One region of the Rhabdothermincola sediminis genome, then DNA from elsewhere that is predicted to be linked to it. Evidence: riboswitches for the same ligand, from Rfam matches in the RefSeq annotation. Region 1 holds a riboswitch; the other holds the start of a gene.
What was found. A riboswitch is a leader RNA that binds a small molecule or an ion and turns the genes downstream of it on or off. The one in region 1 is predicted to bind thiamine pyrophosphate.
Positions count from the first base shown of each region.

Region 2: another riboswitch for thiamine pyrophosphate. It lies ahead of HZF19_RS05525 (thiamine diphosphokinase); the one in region 1 lies ahead of thiE (thiamine phosphate synthase).

Region 1 covers NZ_JACFSZ010000025.1:3,477-13,321, reverse strand. The annotation lists partial or broken gene HZF19_RS15535 (Calx-beta domain-containing protein) at 1-227, opposite strand, end outside; gene HZF19_RS15530 (TIGR03086 family metal-binding protein) at 473-1,027, opposite strand; gene HZF19_RS16985 (helix-turn-helix transcriptional regulator) at 1,039-1,167, shown strand; TPP riboswitch at 1,169-1,281, shown strand; gene thiE (thiamine phosphate synthase) at 1,273-1,884, shown strand; gene thiO (glycine oxidase ThiO) at 1,881-3,008, shown strand; gene thiS (sulfur carrier protein ThiS) at 3,005-3,202, shown strand; gene HZF19_RS15505 (thiazole synthase) at 3,219-4,019, shown strand; gene HZF19_RS15500 (thiamine phosphate synthase) at 4,016-4,627, shown strand; gene thiD (bifunctional hydroxymethylpyrimidine kinase/phosphomethylpyrimidine kinase) at 4,624-5,454, shown strand; gene thiC (phosphomethylpyrimidine synthase ThiC) at 5,451-7,142, shown strand; gene HZF19_RS15485 (ATP-binding protein) at 7,215-7,631, shown strand; tRNA gene HZF19_RS15480 (tRNA-Cys) at 7,728-7,802, shown strand; partial or broken gene HZF19_RS17540 (hypothetical protein) at 7,947-8,273, shown strand; partial or broken gene HZF19_RS17535 (helix-turn-helix domain-containing protein) at 8,385-8,516, opposite strand; gene mobF (MobF family relaxase) at 8,773-9,845, shown strand, end outside.
Region 2 covers NZ_JACFSZ010000005.1:71,365-81,209, forward strand. The annotation lists gene asnB (asparagine synthase (glutamine-hydrolyzing)) at 1-566, opposite strand, end outside; gene HZF19_RS05495 (NAD(P)H-binding protein) at 566-1,456, opposite strand; gene HZF19_RS05500 (glycosyltransferase family 4 protein) at 1,471-2,736, opposite strand; gene HZF19_RS05505 (MraY family glycosyltransferase) at 2,740-3,807, opposite strand; gene HZF19_RS05510 (acyl-CoA dehydrogenase family protein) at 3,846-4,994, opposite strand; gene HZF19_RS05515 (glutaminyl-peptide cyclotransferase) at 5,005-5,847, opposite strand; gene HZF19_RS05520 (GDP-L-fucose synthase family protein) at 5,941-6,918, shown strand; TPP riboswitch at 6,967-7,079, shown strand; gene HZF19_RS05525 (thiamine diphosphokinase) at 7,100-7,825, shown strand; gene HZF19_RS05530 (thiamine ABC transporter substrate-binding protein) at 7,822-8,931, shown strand; gene HZF19_RS05535 (ABC transporter permease) at 8,928-9,845, shown strand, end outside.

The DNA.
Region 1 (9,845 bases):
GCCGAGGACACCGTGAACACTGTGTCGTTCTCCACTCCGTCAGGGGCGGTGGTGGTGACGGTGACGTCCTGGGACACCGCGACGGAGCCGATCGGGGTGTTGGCCGTGCAGTTCATCGGTGTGGTCACCGGGGTCGTCGCCGCATCGGTCGGGAGGATCGAGCTCCCGATGGCCAAGCCGGTGGATGCGAGCGCGAACGTGAGAACGACCGCGAGCTTGCGGCGCACGCGCATGGTTGGGTACCGCCCCTCTTGTCGCCCGGGGTGGGCCATCGCCTGCCCACCCACCCTCCAGTTGAACGTGACCGCAGTCACGCATCGCCGGGGCGACCATAACAAGGATGAGCCGATCCGTCACGCGCCGTGGTGATTTTGAGCGTGATTCCGGTTCTGGGGGCCAAAATTTCACGCTACGTAGTGGTCACCTCACCCAGCCCGCCTACAGCCCGGCGTGACCCGGAGGAGCCGACGGGTCACACCGAGCGGCCGAGGAAGCCCAGCAGCCGGGTCTGGTCGTCCGCGCCGGGCGGGGGTTCGAGCGCCGGTCCGAACGCGCCCGGTGCCCGCGCCGCGTCCCCGAACGCCCTCGCCTGCTCGAAGACGCGCTCCACCTCGCCCGGGTCGATGCGCTCGTCGAGGCCCACGGCACGGGCCAGATCCCAACCGTGGATCACGAGATCGAAGCACACGAAGAAGTCGACGCCCTCGGCGAAGGTCGTCCGACCGAACAGCCCCCGGTACTCGCTGCTGGCCAGTTGCGGATCGCGCAGGCTGTCGAGCACCACCGCCCGGGCGGCGTCGAAGGCCCCCGCCGGATCCTCGTCCACGGACGGGATGTCGCCCAGGGTGCGACCGACGAACCCCGAGAACAGCTCGTGGGTCTGCACGACATGGCCCACGAGGTGCCGAACCGTCCATCCCTCACACGGCGTGGGCGCCTCCCACCGGTCAGGGGGCACGGCCGCGATCTTCGCTGCGAAGGCGTCGGCGAGACGTCGGTGGCGATCGACGATGCTCGTCGTACTCATGGTTCCCGAGCATGGCAGCTCCCCTGCTCGGCTACCGCGACCAGGCGCACCTCACCCGGGGCTTTACCGCGGCCATCGGCATCCCCCCGGCGCGCTACGCCCGGCTCGCTCGCAGACGGCCCACCGGGGCCGTAGAGTGATCGCGACACGCACGGGAGTCCGGAGGACCGGGCTGAGAGGGGGGCTGATCCGCCCCCGACCGTTTCGAACCTGATCCGGATCATGCCGGCGAAGGGAGCACGAGGTTGGCCGAGCTGGGTCGCCTGCACGTCATCACCGATCGGCTGCCGATCGCGGCCGCGGCGCTGGATGCCGGTGCACCGGTCATCCAGGTCCGGGCCAAGGACGCCACCGACGCCGAGGTCCTCGACCTCACCTGCCGGGTGCTCGAGCTGGCCGCGCCCCACGGCGCCACGGTGGTGGTGGACGACCGGCTCGACGTCGCGCTGGCCGCGGGCGCGCACGGCGTGCACGTCGGCGAGCACGACCTGCCGGTCGGTGCCGCTCGGCAGGTAGCCGCCGACCCCGCGTTCGTGGTCGGCGGCACCGCCCGCGACCCGCTGACCGCCCGGGCGTACCAGATCGCCGGCGCCACCTACCTCGGTGTCGGCCCCTGCTACGCCACGTCGTCGAAGGTGGGGCTGCCCGAGCCCGAAGGGGCCGAGCGGGTGCGCGCCGTCGCCGCCGCGGTGTCGATCCCGGTGATCGCCATCGCCGGGGTGACCGCGGCCCGGATCCCCGAGCTGCTCGAGGCGGGCGCACACGGGGTGGCGGTCATCGGCGCGATCCGTGACGCGGACGACCCCAGGGCCGCGACCCGCGAGCTGCTCGCAGCGCTGGAGGCGGTGCAGCCGTGACCGACCGCGCAGTGGTCGCGGGCGGCGGGATCGTCGGGCTGTCGATCGCCTGGCGCCTGGCCCGAGCAGGACTCGCGGTCAGCGTCATCGACCCGGCACCCGCCAGCTCGGCGTCGCACGCCGCCGCCGGGATGCTCTGCCCGGTTGCCGAGGCCCGCTACGGGGAGGAGGCGCAGGTCGCGCTGCACCTCGCCGCCTACGACCGGTGGCCGGGCTTCGCGGCGGAGCTGGAGGCGGCGACCGGCGCCGAGGTCGGGCTCCGCCACAACGGCACCATCGCGGTGGCCCTCGATGCCGACGACCTGCGGGCCCTCGACGCCACCCGTCGCTTCCAGGAGGAGCTCGGCCTCGAGGTGCAGCGGCTGCGCAGCGGCGAGTGCCGCGCCCTGGAGCCCATGCTCTCGCCTCGGGTGCGCGGCGGTGTGCGCGTCGATCGGGAGTCGTCGGTCGATCCCCGCCGGGTGTGCGCCGCGCTGATCGGCGCGGCCCGGGCCGCGGGCGTAGAGCTGGTGGAGCAGCAGATGGCACAGGTACTGACGGGCGGCGGGAGGGTGCGAGGGGTGGCACTCAAAGGCGGCGACGTCGTGACCGGCGATCACGTGGTGCTGGCGCTCGGCCCGTGGAGCGCCGCGGTGGTCGGCGTACCCGCCGAGGCGGCACCACCGGTGCGCCCGGTCAAAGGCCAGATCCTGCGGCTGCGCTTCGACCCGGCGGCGCCGCCCCTCACCCGCAACGTGCACGGTCTGGTGCACGGCTGGTCCGTCTACCTCGTGCCGCGCATCGACGGGGAGCTGGTGGTCGGGGCCACGGTCGAGGAGAAGGGCTTCGACACCACCGTCACCGCCGGTGGGGTGCGCGAGCTGCTGGACGCGGCGGTCGAGCTGGTGCCGGCGGTGGCCGAGCTCGAGCAGGTCGAAGCCCTCGCCCGCCTCCGGCCGGCGAGCGAGGACCACTCGCCGGTGATCGGGCCGACCGGCGTCGAGGGGCTGGTGCTGGCCACCGGCCACCACCGCAACGGCGTGTTGCTGGCCCCGATCACCGCCGACGCGGTCGCCGGCCTGCTCGTCGACGGCAAGCTCCCACCTGAGGTCGCGCCCTTCACGATCGAGAGGTTCCGGCGGTGATCGTGCTCAACGGGGAACCGTGCCCGCTCGAACCGGCCACGACGGTGGCCGCGCTCGTCGAACGCCTCGGCGCAGGCACCCGAGGCGTGGCGGTGGCCGTGAACGGTGAGCTCGTGCCCCGAAGTCGGTGGGCGGATCAGCCCCTGCGCGACGGCGACCGCATCGAGATCCTCCGGGCGGCCCAAGGTGGCTGAGCGAACCGAGCGCGACGTGAGCGCCGACCGGCTGAGCATCGCCGGTGAGCACCTGCGCTCCAGGCTGATCCTCGGCACCGGCGGCGCACCGAACCTGGAGGTGCTCGAGCGGGCCGTTCGGGCGTCGGGCACCGAGCTGGTGACCGTGGCACTGCGCCGGGTCGACCCCGCCCAGCCCGGCGGGCTGCTGGAGCTGGTCGATCGCACCGGGGTGCGGGTGCTCCCCAACACCGCCGGATGCTTCACCGCCGCCGAGGCCGTGCTCACCGCCAGGCTGGCCCGCGACGCGTTCGAGACCGACTGGATCAAGCTGGAGGTGATCGGCGACGAGCGCACCCTGCTGCCCGATCCGGTGGAGCTGCTCGACGCAGCCGAGCAGCTCGTCGACGACGGGTTCGTGGTGCTTCCCTACACCAACGACGATCCGGTCACCGCCACCCGCCTGGCGGAGATCGGCTGCGCGGCGGTCATGCCGCTCGGCTCGCCCATCGGCAGCGGCATGGGGATCCGCAACCCCTACAACCTCGCCATCATCCGGGAGCAGGTGCCGGTGCCGGTGATTCTCGATGCCGGCATCGGGACCGCATCCGACGCGGCCCGGGCAATGGAGCTGGGCTGTGACGGCGTGCTGCTCGCGTCCGCGGTCACCCGGGCCCGCGACCCCGAGCGGATGGCCCGAGCCATGCGGGCCGCGGTGGAGGCCGGTCGCGAAGCGCACCTCGCCGGTCGCATCCCCCGCCGGCTCTACGCCCAGGCCTCCACCCCGTTCGACGGCATCGCCGAGCTCGACCCCGGCGAGACGGAGGTGCGCAGGTGAGCACGCTCCCCCGCCTGCTGGTGCTCACCGACCGCACCCAGACCGTGGGGCGTCCACTGGTCGAGGTGGTGCGCATCGCGGTGCACGGCGGTGCCCGAGCCGTCGTGCTGCGGGAGAAGGACCTGCCGACCTCCGAGCGGGCCGCCCTCGCCGCCGCGTTGCGCCCCCACGTGGAGGTGCTGCTCGTGGCTTCCGATCCCACCCTGACCTTCGACGGTGGCCCCGCCGACGGTGTACACCTCGCCGCTGCCGACCCCACCCCGCAGCCGGCCCCGGCGCTGGTGGGTCGGTCCTGCCACGACGCCGGCGAGCTGGACGGCGCCCGCCGGCAGGGCTGCCACTACGTCACCGTGTCGCCCGCGTTCTCGTCGCGCTCGAAGCCGGGCTACGGGCCCGCGCTGGGCATCGACGCGCTGCGAGGGCTCGTGGCCACGGCTGGGGTGCCGGTGTTCGCGCTCGGTGGCGTCACGCCCACCAATGCGGCGGCCTGCCTCGAGGCCGGCGCCCACGGCGTGGCCGTGATGGGTGAGGTGATGCGCGCCGCTGACCCGGCGAGCACGGTCGCCGCGCTGGGGCGAGCGATCGCCGGCGCGGGGGGCGAGCCGTGAGCACCCCGGCGGTGGCGATGACGATCGCCGGGTCGGACTCGGGGGGCGGAGCCGGCATCCAGGCCGATCTCAGGACCTTCGCCGCGCTGGGGGTCTTCGGCACTTCAGCGGTGACCGCCCTGACCGCCCAGAACACGACCGAGGTGCGCGCCGTGCACCCCGTGCCCGCCGAGATGGTCGTGGCCCAGATCGACGCGGTGCTCGACGACCTGGACGTCCGGGCCGTCAAGACCGGAATGCTGGCCGGCGCGGAGATCGTCGACGCGGTGGCGGCGCTCGCGGCCGCGGGCCGGCTCCCGAACCTGGTCGTCGACCCGGTGATGGTGGCCTCCTCGGGCGCCCGCCTCCTCGATCCCGCTGCCGAGCGCCGCTACCTCGTGGGGCTCTTCCCCCACGCCCGGGTGGTCACCCCCAACCTGTGGGAGGCGCAGATGCTGCTCGGCCGGGAGATCACCACCCACGCCGGCCAGCGGGAGGCCGCGACGGCGCTGCTCACCAACGGGCCGGAGGTGGTGGTGGTCAAGGGCGGGCACCCGGTCCGCGGCGAGCGAGGGGACCTCGGCGAGGCCGTCGACGTCGTCGCCACCGCGGACGGCACGATCGAGCTTCGCCGCCCGCGGATCCCGACGGTGAACAACCACGGCAGCGGCTGCTCGTTCGCCTCCGCGATCGCCGCCCACCTCGCGCTGGGCCATGACGTCATCGAGGCCATAGAGCGCGCCAAGGACTTCGTCCACCGAGCCGTCGCCGGGGGCGCGCGCTGGGTGCTCGGTGCCGGTCACGGACCACTCGACCACTTCGGATGGGAACTGGAGGAGCAGGAATGACCACCACCAAGACCTACCTGGACGGGCCGGGCGGGATTCGGGTTCCGCAGCGGGAGATCACCCTCAGCAACGGCGAGGTCCTCCACCTGTACGACACGTCTGGGCCAGGTGGCGACCCCACCCGCGGCCTGCCGCGCCTGCGCGACCCCTGGATCCGGGCCCGCGGCGACGTCGAGGAGCACCCCGGTGCCCGCCGGCCGTCCCTGCGCGACGACGGGCGGGCGGCCGCGCGCCGGGGCGCCACCGCCACCGGCCAGCCGTGGCAGGGCCCCCCGCGGCCGCCGCTGCGAGCCAAACCGGGCCGGACCGTCACCCAGCTGCACTACGCCCGCCGGGGGGAGATCACCCCGGAGATGGCCTTCGTGGCCCGGCGGGAGGGGCTCGACCCCGAGCTGGTGCGCGACGAGATCGCCCGGGGGCGGGCCATCCTGCCGGCGAACCTCAACCATCCCGAGAGCGAGCCCATGGCCATCGGCCGGTCGTTCCTGGTGAAGGTGAACGCCAACATCGGCAACAGCGCGGTGGCCAGCTCGATCGCCGAGGAGGTCGAGAAGCTGGCCTGGGCCACCCGCTGGGGAGCCGACACGGTGATGGACCTCAGCACCGGGCCGGACATCCACACCACTCGGGAATGGATCATCCGCAACAGCCCGGTGCCCATCGGCACGGTGCCCATCTACCAGGCCCTGGAGAAGGTCGACGGCACACCCGAGGAGCTCACCTGGGAGCTGTTCCGCGACACGGTGATCGAGCAAGCCGAGCAGGGGGTCGACTACATGACGATCCACGCCGGGGTACGGCTGCGCTACGTGCCGCTCACCGCCCGCCGGGTGACCGGCATCGTGAGCCGGGGCGGGTCGATCATGGCCGCCTGGTGCCTCGCACACCACACCGAGTCGTTCCTCTACGAGCACTTCGACGAGCTCTGCGAGATCTTCGCCGCCTACGACGTGGCGTTCAGCCTCGGTGACGGGCTGCGGCCCGGTTCGATCGCCGACGCCAACGACGACGCCCAGCTCGCCGAGCTGCGCACGCTCGGCGAGCTCACCGAGCGGGCCTGGTGCCACGACGTGCAGGTGATGATCGAGGGTCCCGGTCACGTACCCATGCACAAGATCGCCGAGAACGTCGACCTGCAGCGCGACTGGTGCCGGGAGGCGCCCTTCTACACCCTCGGCCCGCTCACCACGGACATCGCACCCGGCTACGACCACATCACCAGCGCGATCGGCGCGGCGATGATCGCCATGCACGGCACGGCCATGCTCTGCTACGTCACCCCGAAAGAGCACCTCGGCCTACCGGATCGCGAGGACGTGAAGCAGGGGGTGATCGCCTACAAGATCGCCGCCCACGCCGCGGATCTGGCCAAAGGCCACCCGGGTGCCCGGGCCTGGGACGACGCGCTCAGCCGTGCCCGGTTCGAGTTCCGCTGGGAGGACCAGTTCGAGCTCGCCCTGGACCCCGACACCGCTCGGGCGTACCACGACGAGACGCTCCCGGCGGAGCCGGCAAAGACCGCGCACTTCTGCTCGATGTGCGGCCCCAAGTTCTGCTCCATGCGCATCACGCAGGACGTCCGGCGCTACGCCGAGGCACGAGGGGTCCCCGAGTCGCAGGCGATCGAGCTCGGGTTGCGCGAGAAGGCGGCCGAGCTCAACGAGCGCACGGCACCGCGAAGGCCATGACGGATCCATGACGATCGGCCCATCCGAAGCGGCCGAGGTCTGTAGGGGCTGGTGCGGGGTAGCGAACGACCCGTGAGTACCTCGTTCAGGGGGGTCGGTGCCGGGCCCGCCCCACTCGTCGAGGCGCAGGCGTCGTTCGCGCCGGAGTCGGTGTCGGTGGGGCAAGCTCGGGCGTTCGTGGTCTCGGCGCTCGGACTGGCGGGCGGCACGGCGAGCACCGTGGCCCTGCTCACCTCGGAGCTGGCGTCGAACGCGGTGCTGCACGCCCGGACCCGGTTCACCATCACCGTCGAGCGCTTCGCCGACCACGTGCGGGTCGGGGTCGGTGACACGCACCGTGGCCTACCGGTGTTCCGGGGGCGGCAGGCATCGGACCTCGACAGCGGCCGGGGGCTGGTCGTGGTGCACGGGCTGGCCAGGCGATGGGGGATGCAGGTCGACGGCGACGGGAAGGAAGTGTGGTTCGAGGTGGCGCTGCCGGCGGAGTGAGCCCGAGCGGGGTGCGCCCGTGCCACTCCTGGGCGGCCGTCGGCCTGATGAACACGTCGGGCTCGGAGCGCGGCGGGAGTATGGTTGACGCTTCCTGGCGGCGTGGCCGAGTGGTTTAGGCAGGGGCCTGCAAAGCCCCGTACCCCGGTTCGATTCCGGGCGCCGCCTCCAGTGTCCTGATCTGGTATAACACCAGGTCAGGCCCACTTTTTCGGTGTGTCCGGCAGGGCCGGTCAGTGACCGCTGGATACCCCCACGACCCCTGGTTTCGCTCCCACAGCGCTCCCAAGGCGCTCCCACGGGATCGACAGGAGGATGGAGATGGGGTTCATCGAGAAGCGCAGCGGTCGCTACCGCGCGCGCTACCGGGACCCGCTGGGGCGCCAGCGGTCCGAGACGTTCACCCGCAAGGCCGACGCCGAGCGGTTCATCAGGGAGATGCAGGTCGACATCGAGCGGGGTCGGTGGATCGACCCGGCCGGGGCCGATCTCGCGCTCGGCACCTGGGCCGAGGAGTTCCTCTCGCTCGCCCGACGCTTGTCGCCGTCGACGCAGGAGACCTACGCCCGCGACCTCAACCGGTACGTGCTGCCCCGGTTCGGCTCGTACCGCATCGGCAGGCTCCCGGCCGATGAGATCGAGAACTGGCTCAACGACGATCCGGGCGCCGACGTCGTCGCGACCGGGCCGGTGGCGGCACCGGTCGAGCCAGTCTCGGATCTCCACCGGGTCGAAGCGCACCAGGTGGCCCCACTTGATGAACGGGATGCGCCGTTCGAGGACCAGGCGGCGGACGTGTCGGGTGTTGACGCCGAGGAACTCGGCGACGGCGGTGACGTCGAGCAGGCGGGGCGGCAGCTGGTCGGCGGGGCGGGTGGTCGACATGGTCGGGCTCCTTCGGTCGGTGCTGAGCGTGGAGGTGTCTCCCTGTCACTAGGCCGTTGAGGCGGGTGGAATCTCGCGGGGAATCTTCGAAACCTTCGCTCGGGTCGACGACCTCGTTGCCCGCCAGGCACCATGGAGCGCCACCAGGATCCGGCCACGACGAAGGCCTCGACGGGCCCTTGTCCCATGGGCGATAACCCCAACTGCGCGGACCACGATTGCAACCCCCTCCGGGGTTGGCGCGCAGGAGGATCCCGTGGCCTGGTTCCGGATGATGGGCGTCGACTCCGTCGAGTACCACCGCCGCACGGTGCTCGGGCGTGCCGACGACTTCGAGGGCGGCGCGCTCGCCTACTACGGCAGTCGGGGCGAGACCCCGCTCGAATGGGGCGGCCGGCTGGCCGACAGGCTCGGTCTCGTCGGTCCGGTCGACGACGCCACCTACGAGGCCATCTTCGGCCGGGGTGGCGCCCGTGACCCCCATCTGGGGACACGGCTCGTGAACACCCGGCGGCCTGGGGTGGAGCTGGTGGTGGCAGCCCACAAGAGCGTCGCCGTCCTCGGCCTCATCGGTCGGGCCGACGACATGCACGCCATCCTCGACGCCGAGTCGGACACCACGCTCGCCTTCCTCGACGAGTGGTTCAGCCGCCAGGGCGGCCGCCGTGGGAAGAGCCAGCACCGAACAGCCACTAGCGGCCTGCTCTGGGCTCGGACGAGGCACGCCACCTCGCGCGCTGGTGACCCTTCGCCCCATGATCACGTCCTGATCGCCAACGTCACCGAGATGCTCGACGCCAAGGGCGGCTGGAAGGCCCTCGACAGCGCGAGCGTCCGCGACCTGACCCACGCCGCGACGATGGCGGGGCGTCTTGACGCGGCCGCCAAGGCGGTCGAGCTCGGGTACGCCATCGAGCCTGACCGCGGGCCGTCCGGGAAGCTGGACCACTGGGCCATCGCCGGCATCCCGGCTGTCGTCACCGACCTGTTCTCGAAGCGAGCGACGGAGATCAGCGCAGCCATGGAGGCCGAAGGGTTCACCTCTCGTCGTGCACGAGGCATCGCCGCCCGCCGAACCCGTAAAGGGAAGAGCGACGAGTCCCCCGAGTCCCTGATCCATCGGTGGCTGGACGAGCTCGACTCCATCGGCTGGCCGGCCCGCAAGGTGACGCAGCGGCTGGACCATGTGACCCGCCGGTTGCACCAGCCGGCGCGGGCGCTGACCGACGCTGAGGTCACCGCAGCCGCCTCCTCGCTGCTGCTCGGAGACGGACCGCTCGCCAACCGCAAGGCGTTCACCCGCGCCGACGTGATCCGGGTGGCGGCGCC
Region 2 (9,845 bases), on a different contig from region 1:
AGGAGGGTGAGGAACTGGGCCAGGGCGACGTGGTCGAGGGTGGCACCGAGGCCGGGACGGAGCGCGAGCAGGGCCCGCGGTGCGGAGCCGGCGATCAGCTCACCGTCCTGCAGCGCCCAGTAGAGCGGCTTCACCCCGGTGCGGTCCCGGGCCAGCAGGACCCGGCCCCGGCGCTCGTCCGCCAGAGCGAAGGCGAAGATCCCCTCGATGCGGTCGAGCACCGCGTCGCCCCACTCGAGCCAGCCCCGCAGCAGGACCTCGGTGTCCGAGCGGGAGCGGAACCGCACCCCTCTCGCTTCCAGCTCACGCCGGAGTGCGGGCGCGTTGTAGAGCTCCCCGTTGTAGACCAGCGACACCCCCCGTTCCTCGTCGACCATGGGTTGACTGGCAGCTTCGCTCGGGTCGAGGACGGCCAGCCGCCGATGGGCCACCCCGCCCCGCAAGCCGCCGTGCTCGAAGACCCGCTCACCCGATCCGTCAGGGCCTCTGGTGGCCAACGACGCGCCGGCGCGCGCCAGGTCGGCGTGATGCACCGGCCCGCCGAACACCCCGACCCAGCCACACATCAGGGACGTGACCGGCCGGCGGCTGCGATGAGCATCGCTTCCTCGCTGATGCCGGCATCGAACGGTCGGGGGTTGAAGCCCAGGTCGTGGCGAGCCGCGCTGATGTCGAAGGCCTTGTCCTCCTCGAGGCGCTCGAGCTGCTCGGCCCGTAGCCGCGGGCGGGGGGTGAGGCGCTCGTAGAGGCGCAGGGCCGCGATCGCGGGCGCGAGGGGGAAGGGGAGCACCCGCGGCCGGCGGTCGGCGGCCCGGTACGCCTGCTCGATCACGTCCCGTAGGGTCAACGCTCGCGGCCCGGCGAGGTCGTAGATCTTGCCGACGGCCACCGCGCAACCCAGCGCGGTGACGATCGCCGCCGCGAGGTCGTCGACGTGCACCGGCTGCTGGAGGGCTCGGCCGTGTCCCGGCACCACCACCACTGGCGAGCGTCGTGCCAGCCACAGGAGTCGGGCCATGTTCCGATCGTCCGGGCCGCCGTAGATCATCGTGGGGCGCACGATGGTCCAGGCCAGCGAGCTGGCTTGGATCACCCGCTCCGCCTCCACCCGGACCTGGCGGGACGGGGCCGGCAGGCGGGTGAAGATGGAGGTGGTGGACACGAACAGCGCCCGACGCATTCCCGTGTCCTCGGCCGCGGCGACGACGGAGGGGGCGTGCCCGAAGCCGAGCGAAGCCAGGCTGACGAGCACGTCGGCCGGTGTGCACCGGAACGCCTCGTCGACGCTCGCCGGCCGGTCGAGGTCGCCGTCGATCGCGATGGCACCCAGGGCGGCGACGGTCCGCGCCGCCTCGAGGCTGCGGGCCAGTGCCCACACCTCGTGCCCGCCAGCCACGAGGAGGGGGATCACGCGGCGACCGAGGAAGCCGGAGCCACCCGTCACGAAGATCTGCATAGGGCGGGCAGACGTTATCCGGCGGGTGGTGAGCCGACCGCAGGGTGGGCGAGCGAGAGCAGGATGTCGTGGTAGCGCTGGGCCAGCTGCCGCCGGTCGAAGTGCTCCTCGACGTAGGCGCGGGCCTGCCGGCCCATGGCGGCTCGGCGCCGAGGATCGGACGCGAGGTAGCGCAGCGCGCGGGCGAGCGCCGCGGGATCGTCGGGATCCACCACGACGGCACCTGCGGCGCAGAGGATCTCACGGGCTTCGCCTCGCACCGCGCCGACCACCGCTTTGCCCGCGGCGAGGTACTCGAAGATCTTCGAGGGGATGAACGAGGCGAACAGCGGCACGTCGCGCAGCGGGACGACGCAGATGTCGGCGGCGGCGAGCAGGTCCGGCACCTGCTCGTGGGGCACGCCCGGTGCGAGCAGGAACGAGTCGAGGCGGAGCTCGTCGACCCGCGCCCGCAGCTCGCGCTTGGCCGCGCCCTCGCCGACACAGACGAAACGGAGGGGAGCGTCACGCAGGAGCGCCGCCGCCTCCGCGAGCGTGGTCAGGCCGTGGGACAGGCCGTGCGCGCCGGCGTAGAGCACGATCACGTCGCCCGGCTCGGCCCCCCACCGGCTGCGGATCCCTGTGGTGCCGGAGTCAGGGTCGGTGGGGTCGCGGGGCCGGAACTCGGCGAGGTCGACGCCGTTGCGGATCACGTGCACCTTCGACGGGGGGATGCCTCGCCGCACCAGGTCCTGCCGGAAGCCCTCGCTCACCACCACGACCGCGGTCGCGGCTCGATACGCCGCCAGCTCGGCGCGCTCGAGCAAGCGGATGAGGGTGGGGTTGGTGAGCACCCCGAGCTCCACGAAGATCGCGGGCCACAGGTCTCGCACCTCGACCACGAACGCGGCCCGCTTGATCCGGGCGAGCAGCCAGGCGGCGAAGATCGAGAAGAAGGTCGGCGAGGAGACGACGACCACGTCGGCCGGTCCCGTCACCCGCCAGCCCAGCAGGACCGAGCTGACCATGAAGCTGAGATGGCCGATGGTCTTGCGCAGGACGCCTTCGTTGGGGGTGGCGTAGAGCCAGGTGCGTACCACGCGGCAGCCGTCGCGCCGTTCGATCACCCGGAGGCGGTGGCGGTAGCGCGGGGGGACGACCCCGGTGGGGTGGTTCGGCATCCCGGTGAGGACGCACACCTCGTCGCCGGCTCCCGCCCAGTGTCGGGCCAGCCCGCTCAGCCTGGCCTGCGGCGCGCCGATCTCTGGTGGGAAGTAGTGGCTGACGAGCAGGAGGCGCACGAGCTAGCTGATGGCGCGGTCGTGGAGGTCGACCTCGATCGGGGTGGGTCGGTGCGGGGCGGTTCGGGTGGGACACAACGAGGGTCGGTCGCCCGGAGTGCGTCGCGCCAGCAGCGCGGGAAGCGCGAGGTACCCCATGGCGACGGCGCCCATGGCGGCGTCGGCGACCGCGCGGGCCAGCACCGAGGGTCCGAGGCTCACCAACCCCAACGCCGCGCAGGTCGCGGAGGCTGCGGTCACCAGCGAGGCAGTGCGCACATGGCCCCAGCCCCGCTCGATCAAGCGCTGGTAGACGTGCTCGTGGTGCGACTCCCACCAGCGTTCGCGCCGGGCGATGCGCGATCCCAGGGTGAAGGTGGTGTCGGCCAGGTAGATCACCAGCGGGCCGAACGCCGCTTCGGCAGGCACGTCGCTCACCAGCATCATGAGCACCACGAACGCGGCCCACCCCCCGAGGAAGTAGCTGCCCACGTCACCGAGGAACACCCGCGCCCTAGGGAAGTTGTAGGGCAGGAAGCCGAGCCCGGCCGCGGCCAGGACCCCCCCGGCCAGGCTCACCAGGGGGAGGTCCTCGATCAGGCCCACGGCGACGAAGGTCGATCCGCTCACGAGGGCGGACAACCCCGAGATGCCGTTGATCCCGTCCATGAAGTTGAAGGCGTTGACGTAGCCCATCATCCAGACGACCGCCCCCACGGCGAGCACCATCCGCAGGCCCCACGGCAGAGACACGTTGTTCAGGAACCAGGGAAGGCAGAGGGCAGCGCCGATCAGCTGCGCGCCCAGTCGCGGGAAGACCTCGAGGGTTCGCAGGTCGTCGATCAGCCCCACGACGGCCAGGATCGACACCGCGACCAGCATCGTCGTCAGCGACCCGGCGTCACCGCTGTTGCCGATCACCATGCCGGCGACCGCGGCGATCGCCACCGCGACGCCCCCGCCTCGCAAGGTCCGATCGACGTGGGAGGACCGTTCGCTGGGCACGTCGTAGGCCTCGATTCGGCGCAGCAGCACGATCGCGAGGGGGGTGAGCCCGATCGTGAGGGCGAGCGTGAGCACCGCGGGGACCACGGCGGCAGCGTAGTGCTGCGCCGGAACCGCAGGTGCCCTCAGAGACCTAGCGAGCGCCCGATGATCTCCTTCATGATCTCGGTGGTGCCGCCGTAGATCGTCTGGATCCGGGCATCGACGTAGGCGCGCGCGATGGGGTACTCGAGCATGTAGCCGTAGCCGCCGTGGAGTTGCACGCAGGCGTCCACGACCCGCTTCTGTAGCTCCGTGCACCACCACTTGGCCTCGGCCGCCTCCTCAGCGGTCAGCTCGCCGGCATCGAGGGCCTCCACGCAGCGGTCCACGAACACCTGGGCGATGTCGATCTCGGTCTTCATCTCGGCCAGGCGGAAGCGGCTGTTCTGGAACGACCCGATCGGCTGGCCGAACGCTTCCCGCTCCCGTGCGTAGTCGAGGGTCCAGGCCAGCGCCTGCGCTGCCGCGGCCACCGCCGACATGGCGATCGACAGCCGCTCCTGGGGGAGGTTGTCGACCAGGTGGAGGAAGCCCGCACCTTCCTGGCCGAGCAGGTTGCTGGCCGGCACCTCCACATCGGTGAAGAACAGCTCGGCGGTGTCCTGGGCATGGAGGCCCACCTTGTCGAGGTTGCGGCCCCGTTCGAAGCCGGTCATGCCGCGTTCGATCACCAGCAGGCTCATGCCCTTGTGCCGCTGGGACGGGTCGGTCTTCACCGCGGTGATGACCAGGTCGGCGTTGATGCCGTTGGTGATGAAGGTCTTGGACCCGTTCACCACGTAGTGGTCGCCGTCGCGGATGGCCGAGGTCCGCATCGACGCCAGGTCCGAGCCGATGGTGGGCTCGGTCATGGCGATGGCGGTGATCAACGCCCCCGAGCACATGCCGGGCAGCCACCGGGCTTTCTGCTCGGCCGTCGCCAGCGAGAGGAAGTAGGGCAGGCAGATGTCGTTGTGCAAGGTGATACCGAGACCGCTGCCGGCGACGCCGGCGCGCTGGATCTCCTCAGCGATGATGAGGTTGTAGCGGAAGTCGTCGACCCCGCCGCCGCCGTACTCCTCTGGTGCGGCCATGCACAGGAAGCCCGCCTCCCCGGCGGCGAGGAACAGCTCTCGGGGCACGATGCCCTCCTGTTCCCAGGTGAGGTGGTGAGGGGCGATCTCCTTCTCGACGAAGGATCGGAAGGATCGGCGGAACAGGTCGTGCTCATCGGTGAAGAGGGCGCGGCGCATCGACCGAAGGCTAGGAGCCGGCCGGCTCGAAGGTGACCTCGAAGACCTTCGGCCAGAGCTTGCCGGTGAGGAGGAACACACCGCGCTCCCGATCGAAGGCGATGCCGTTGAGGACGTCGGCCTGCTGCGCCTCCTCGGAGGTGAGCAGGCCGGAGGCGTCGATCACGCCGGTGACCCTGCCGGTGGCCAGGTCGATCCGCAGGATCTGGTCGGTCTGGAAGACGTTGGCGTAGACGGTGCCGTCGACGCACTCCAGCTCGTTGAGCTTCTGGACCGGCTTGCCGTCGTTGGTGACCCGCACCCGATCGAGCAGCTCGAAGCTGTCGGGGTCGCGGATGGCGAGGGTGCCGGAGCCGTCGCTCATCACCAGGCGTCGGCCGTCGTAGCAGAGGCCCCACCCCTCACCCTCGTAGTCGAAGTCCTCCACCGGTGCCAGGGTGCCGGCGTCGTAGACGTGAGCCACACCGTCCCGCCAGGTGAGCTGGACCAGGCGGTCGCCCACCCTGGTGAGCCCCTCGGCGAACTGCGAGCGGTCCAGGTCGCGCCGCTGGAGCACCTCCCCGGATTCGAGCTGTACCCGGCGCAGCGACGAGCGGCCCTCCAGCCCCGTGCTCTCGAAGTACGAGCTCCCGTCCGCCAGCTCGAGACCCTGGGTGAACGCTCGGGGGTCATGCGGGTACGACTGCTGTACCCGGACGGTGAGCTGTTCGGGCGGACCGTCCGGAGCGGTCGATCTGCCCGGCGAGCTCGACGGTGACGGCGAGCCGCAGCTCGCAGCGAGGAGCGCGCACGCTCCGACCACGACCGCGGCGAGGATGATCGGGCGGCGGATCGCAGCTCGGAGGCTCGGCACGGCATCGATCTTGGCATGCTGCGATCGGCCACCTCGGCCGCGGCCCGGGGGCAGGGCTCGGCGTGGCACGGGGGGTAACCTGTGGTCACCCTTATGACGACCGACATCCCTCTCGACGCGCCCATCTTCGTGGCTGGTCACGCGGGCCTGGTCGGTTCCGCCATCGTGCGTCGCCTCGAGCACGAAGGGTTCACGAACATCCTCACCGCGCGGCGTGACCAGCTCGACCTGCGGGATCAGGCGGCCGTGAACTACTGGTTCCGCGCCAATCGCCCGCAGTACGTGTACCTGGTGGCCGGCACCGTGGGCGGGATCCTCGCGAACTCCACCCGGCCCGCGGAGTTCCTCTACGACAACATGATGATCCACGCCACGGTCGTGCACGCTGCGTACCTCTTCGGGGTGGAGAAGTTGCTCTACCTCGGCAGCTCGTGCATCTACCCGAGGCTCGCGCCACAGCCGATCACGGAGGACGCGTTGCTCACCGGGCCACTCGAGCCGACCAACGAGGCGTACGCCCTGGCCAAGATCACCGGCATCAAGCTCTGCGACGCGTACCGCTTCCAGTACGGCTGCAACTTCATCTCGGCGATGCCCACCAACCTGTACGGCCCCAACGACAACTTCGATCTGGCCTCCAGCCACGTGCTCCCCGCGCTGATCCGCAAGTTCCACGACGCGAAGGAGCGGGGGGAGACCGCGGTCGAGATCTGGGGAACGGGTACGCCGCGGCGCGAGTTCCTCCACGTCGACGACCTCGCCGATGCCTGCGTGTTCCTGATGAAGTCGTACGAGGAGCCGGGGCCCATCAACGTCGGCACCGGTGTCGACGTCACCATCCGCGAGCTGGCCGAGATCATCCGGGACATCGTGCACCCGACGGCGGAGCTCGTCTTCGACACCACCAAGCCCGACGGCATGCCCCGCAAGGTCCTCGACGTGAGCCGCATCAACTCCTTGGGGTGGAGGCCCACCATCGAGCTGCGTGACGGCATCGCAGCGACCTACCGGTGGTTCCTCGACCACCAGGGCAGCGGGATCCGAGGGGTGGCTCCCGCTGCCGTCGGCTGATCGCCGGTTCCCGAGGCTGCGTCGGGTGCGGGGCCGGCTAGCCTGTTCCCCGAGGAACACGGGAGCCCGGGCACGTCGGGCTGAGAGGGAGGGCAGTTCCCCTCCGACCGTTCGAACCTGATCCGGGTCATGCCGGCGCAGGGAGGCTCGGTTCGTCTCGTGTGTTCCCGAGGACCACGCGATGACCATCCGACGAGCCCCACACCCGTCACCTGCGCCGCCGCCCAGCGGCCCCCTCGCGGTGGTGTTCACCGGAGGTGAGCGACCGTCGCCGGACGCTCTGGACGGTGTGCCGAGGGACGCCTACGTCATCGCCGCTGACTCGGGTCTCCACCACGCGCTCGACCTCGGCTGGCCGGTGCACGTCGTGGTCGGCGACTTCGACTCGGTCGACGTCGGCCTACTGGCGCGGGCCGAGTCGCGGGGAGCGGTGGTCGAGCCCCATCCCGAGGCGAAGGATCACACCGACCTCGAGCTCGCGCTCCGGCGGGCGCGGGAGCTCGGGGCCCGCCAGGTGGTCGTGGTCGGTGGGGGAGGCGGTCGCTTCGATCACCTCCTCGCCAATGCCTTGGTGCTCGCGTCCGCCGAGTTCGCGCCGCTCGAGATCGAAGCCCGCCACAGCGGGGCGCGCATCCACGTGGTGCGCAGCTTGGCGCGACTCTCGGGCTCGCCGGGTGAGCTGGTGACGCTGCTGCCCATCGGTGGCCCGGTGCACGGGGTGACCACGGCGGGTCTGCTGTACCCGCTCGCCTGCGACACCCTGATTCCCGGCACGACCCGGGGCGTCAGCAACGAGTTGCTCGGCGAGCAGGCCACGGTGGAGGTCGGCAGCGGGGTGCTGATCGCCATCCAGCCCGGTGGTCGGGGCACACACGTCTTCCGACAGCTCACAGGAGGCATCACGTGAACCCAGTGTCCAGCCCCCGCGCCGCTGCCGATCGCGTGCGGGTGATCGCCGCGCTCGTCGTCCTCGTCGCGCTGATGAGCGCTGCATGCGGGTCGTCCGGTTCCGGCGACGACACGTCCGCGCCCGCGACCGGCGCCGGTCGCGGTGGCTCGGTCCGCTTGCTGACCCATGACTCGTTCAGCGTGAGCGACGCGGTGCTCGCCGGGTTCGAGCAGCGCACCGGCATCAAGGTCGAGGTGGTGCGAGGCGGCGACGCGGTCGAGGTGGTGAACCAGGCCATCCTGGCCAAGCGCAACCCGCAGGGCGACGTGCTGTTCGGCATCGACAACAACCTGTTGACCCGAGCCTTCGACGAGGGCCTGTTCGAACCGTACGAATCGCCTGCGCTGGCCGGCGTCGATCCCTCCTACGTCCTCGATCCCCAGCACCGCGTGACCCCGATCGACGTGGGCGACGTGTGCGTGAACTACGACCGGTCGCGCTTGCGAGCCGACGGGCTCCCGGTCCCCGACACCTTGGAGGACCTGGCCGACCCCCGCTACCGGGGGATGCTGGTCGTCGAGAACCCCGCCACCTCGAGCCCGGGGCTCGCGTTCCTGCTGGGCACCAGGGCACGATTCGGGGAGGGTTGGCTCGATTACTGGCGTGCCTTGAAAGACAACGGGGTTACGGTCGCCGACGGCTGGGAACAGGCCTACTACAGCGACTTCTCGGGCGGCAGCGGGGAAGGAGACCGCCCCTTGGTGGTGAGCTACGCGTCCAGTCCGGCGGCAGAGGTGCCCGACCCGTCGATCAGTGTCGAGGACGCACCGACCGGGTTCGTGCCGGCGACCTGCTACCGCCAGATCGAGTTCGCCGGGATCCTCGCCGGCGCGGCCAACCCGGACGCGGCCCGCCAGCTCATCGACTTCCTGCTCTCCGTCCCCTTCCAGGAGGACGTGCCGATGCGCATGTTCGTCTACCCGGTGAACACCGAAGCCGCCCTGCCGGAAACCTTCACCAAGTTCGCGGCCCTGGCGACGGACCCGCTAGAGCTACCGCCGGCGGAGGTGGCTGCCAATCGTGACCGGTGGATCGAGGAGTGGACGAAGCTCTTCTCCGAGTGATCCTCCGGCGGCTCGGGCGCCTGCTGCTGGTCGGGGTGCCCCTGGCGTTCCTGGCGATCTTCTTCGCCTATCCGGTGGTCGCCATCGTGCTGCGGGGTCTGCGACCCGCAGGCCAGTGGGATCTCGGCGTCGTGGGGGAGGTGCTGGGCGAGCCCGCGTTGCGGCGGGTGGTGTGGTTCACCGCCTGGCAGGCGGCGGTCTCGACCCTGCTCACCGTTGTCGTGGCCATGCCCGCAGCCTGGTGCTTCGCCCGGCTCGAGTTCCGGGGGAAGCGGCTGCTGTGGGCGGGCCTGATCGTCCCCTTCGTCCTGCCCACCGTCGTGGTGGGCGCCGCCTTCCTGGGCTTGGTCGGGCCCCGCAGCCCCCTCGGCGTGGACCTGCGAGGGACGGTGTGGGCGATCCTGTTGGCGCACGTCTTCTTCAACTACGCGGTGGTGGTGCGGACGGTGGGCGGTCTGTGGATGCACCTCGACCCGCACCTCGAGGAAGCTGCCCGGGTGCTCGGCGCTGGCTGGTGGCAGAGCTTCCGGCGCGTCACCTGGCCACTCCTGCGCCCGGCAGTGGCGGCGGCCGCGTCGATCGTGTTCTTGTTCACCTTCACCAGCTTCGGGGTGGTGTTGATCCTGGGTGGCCCCAGGTACCGCACGTTGGAGGTCGAGATCTACACCCAGACGGCACGCTTGTTGAACCTCGACACCGCCGCGGTGCTGGCGCTGGTGCAACTGGTGGCGGTGGTGGCGGTGCTGTTCGTGTACGCCCGGTACCAGGAGCGCCGCTCGGTGAGCCAGCTCCTACGCCCGGCCACCGAGACCGCGCGCCCGCTCGCCGGCTGGCGCGACCGGGCGCTGCTCGGCGCCAACCTGGCGGTGATCGCGGTGTTGCTGGTGGCGCCGCTCGCCGTGCTGGTGGGGCGG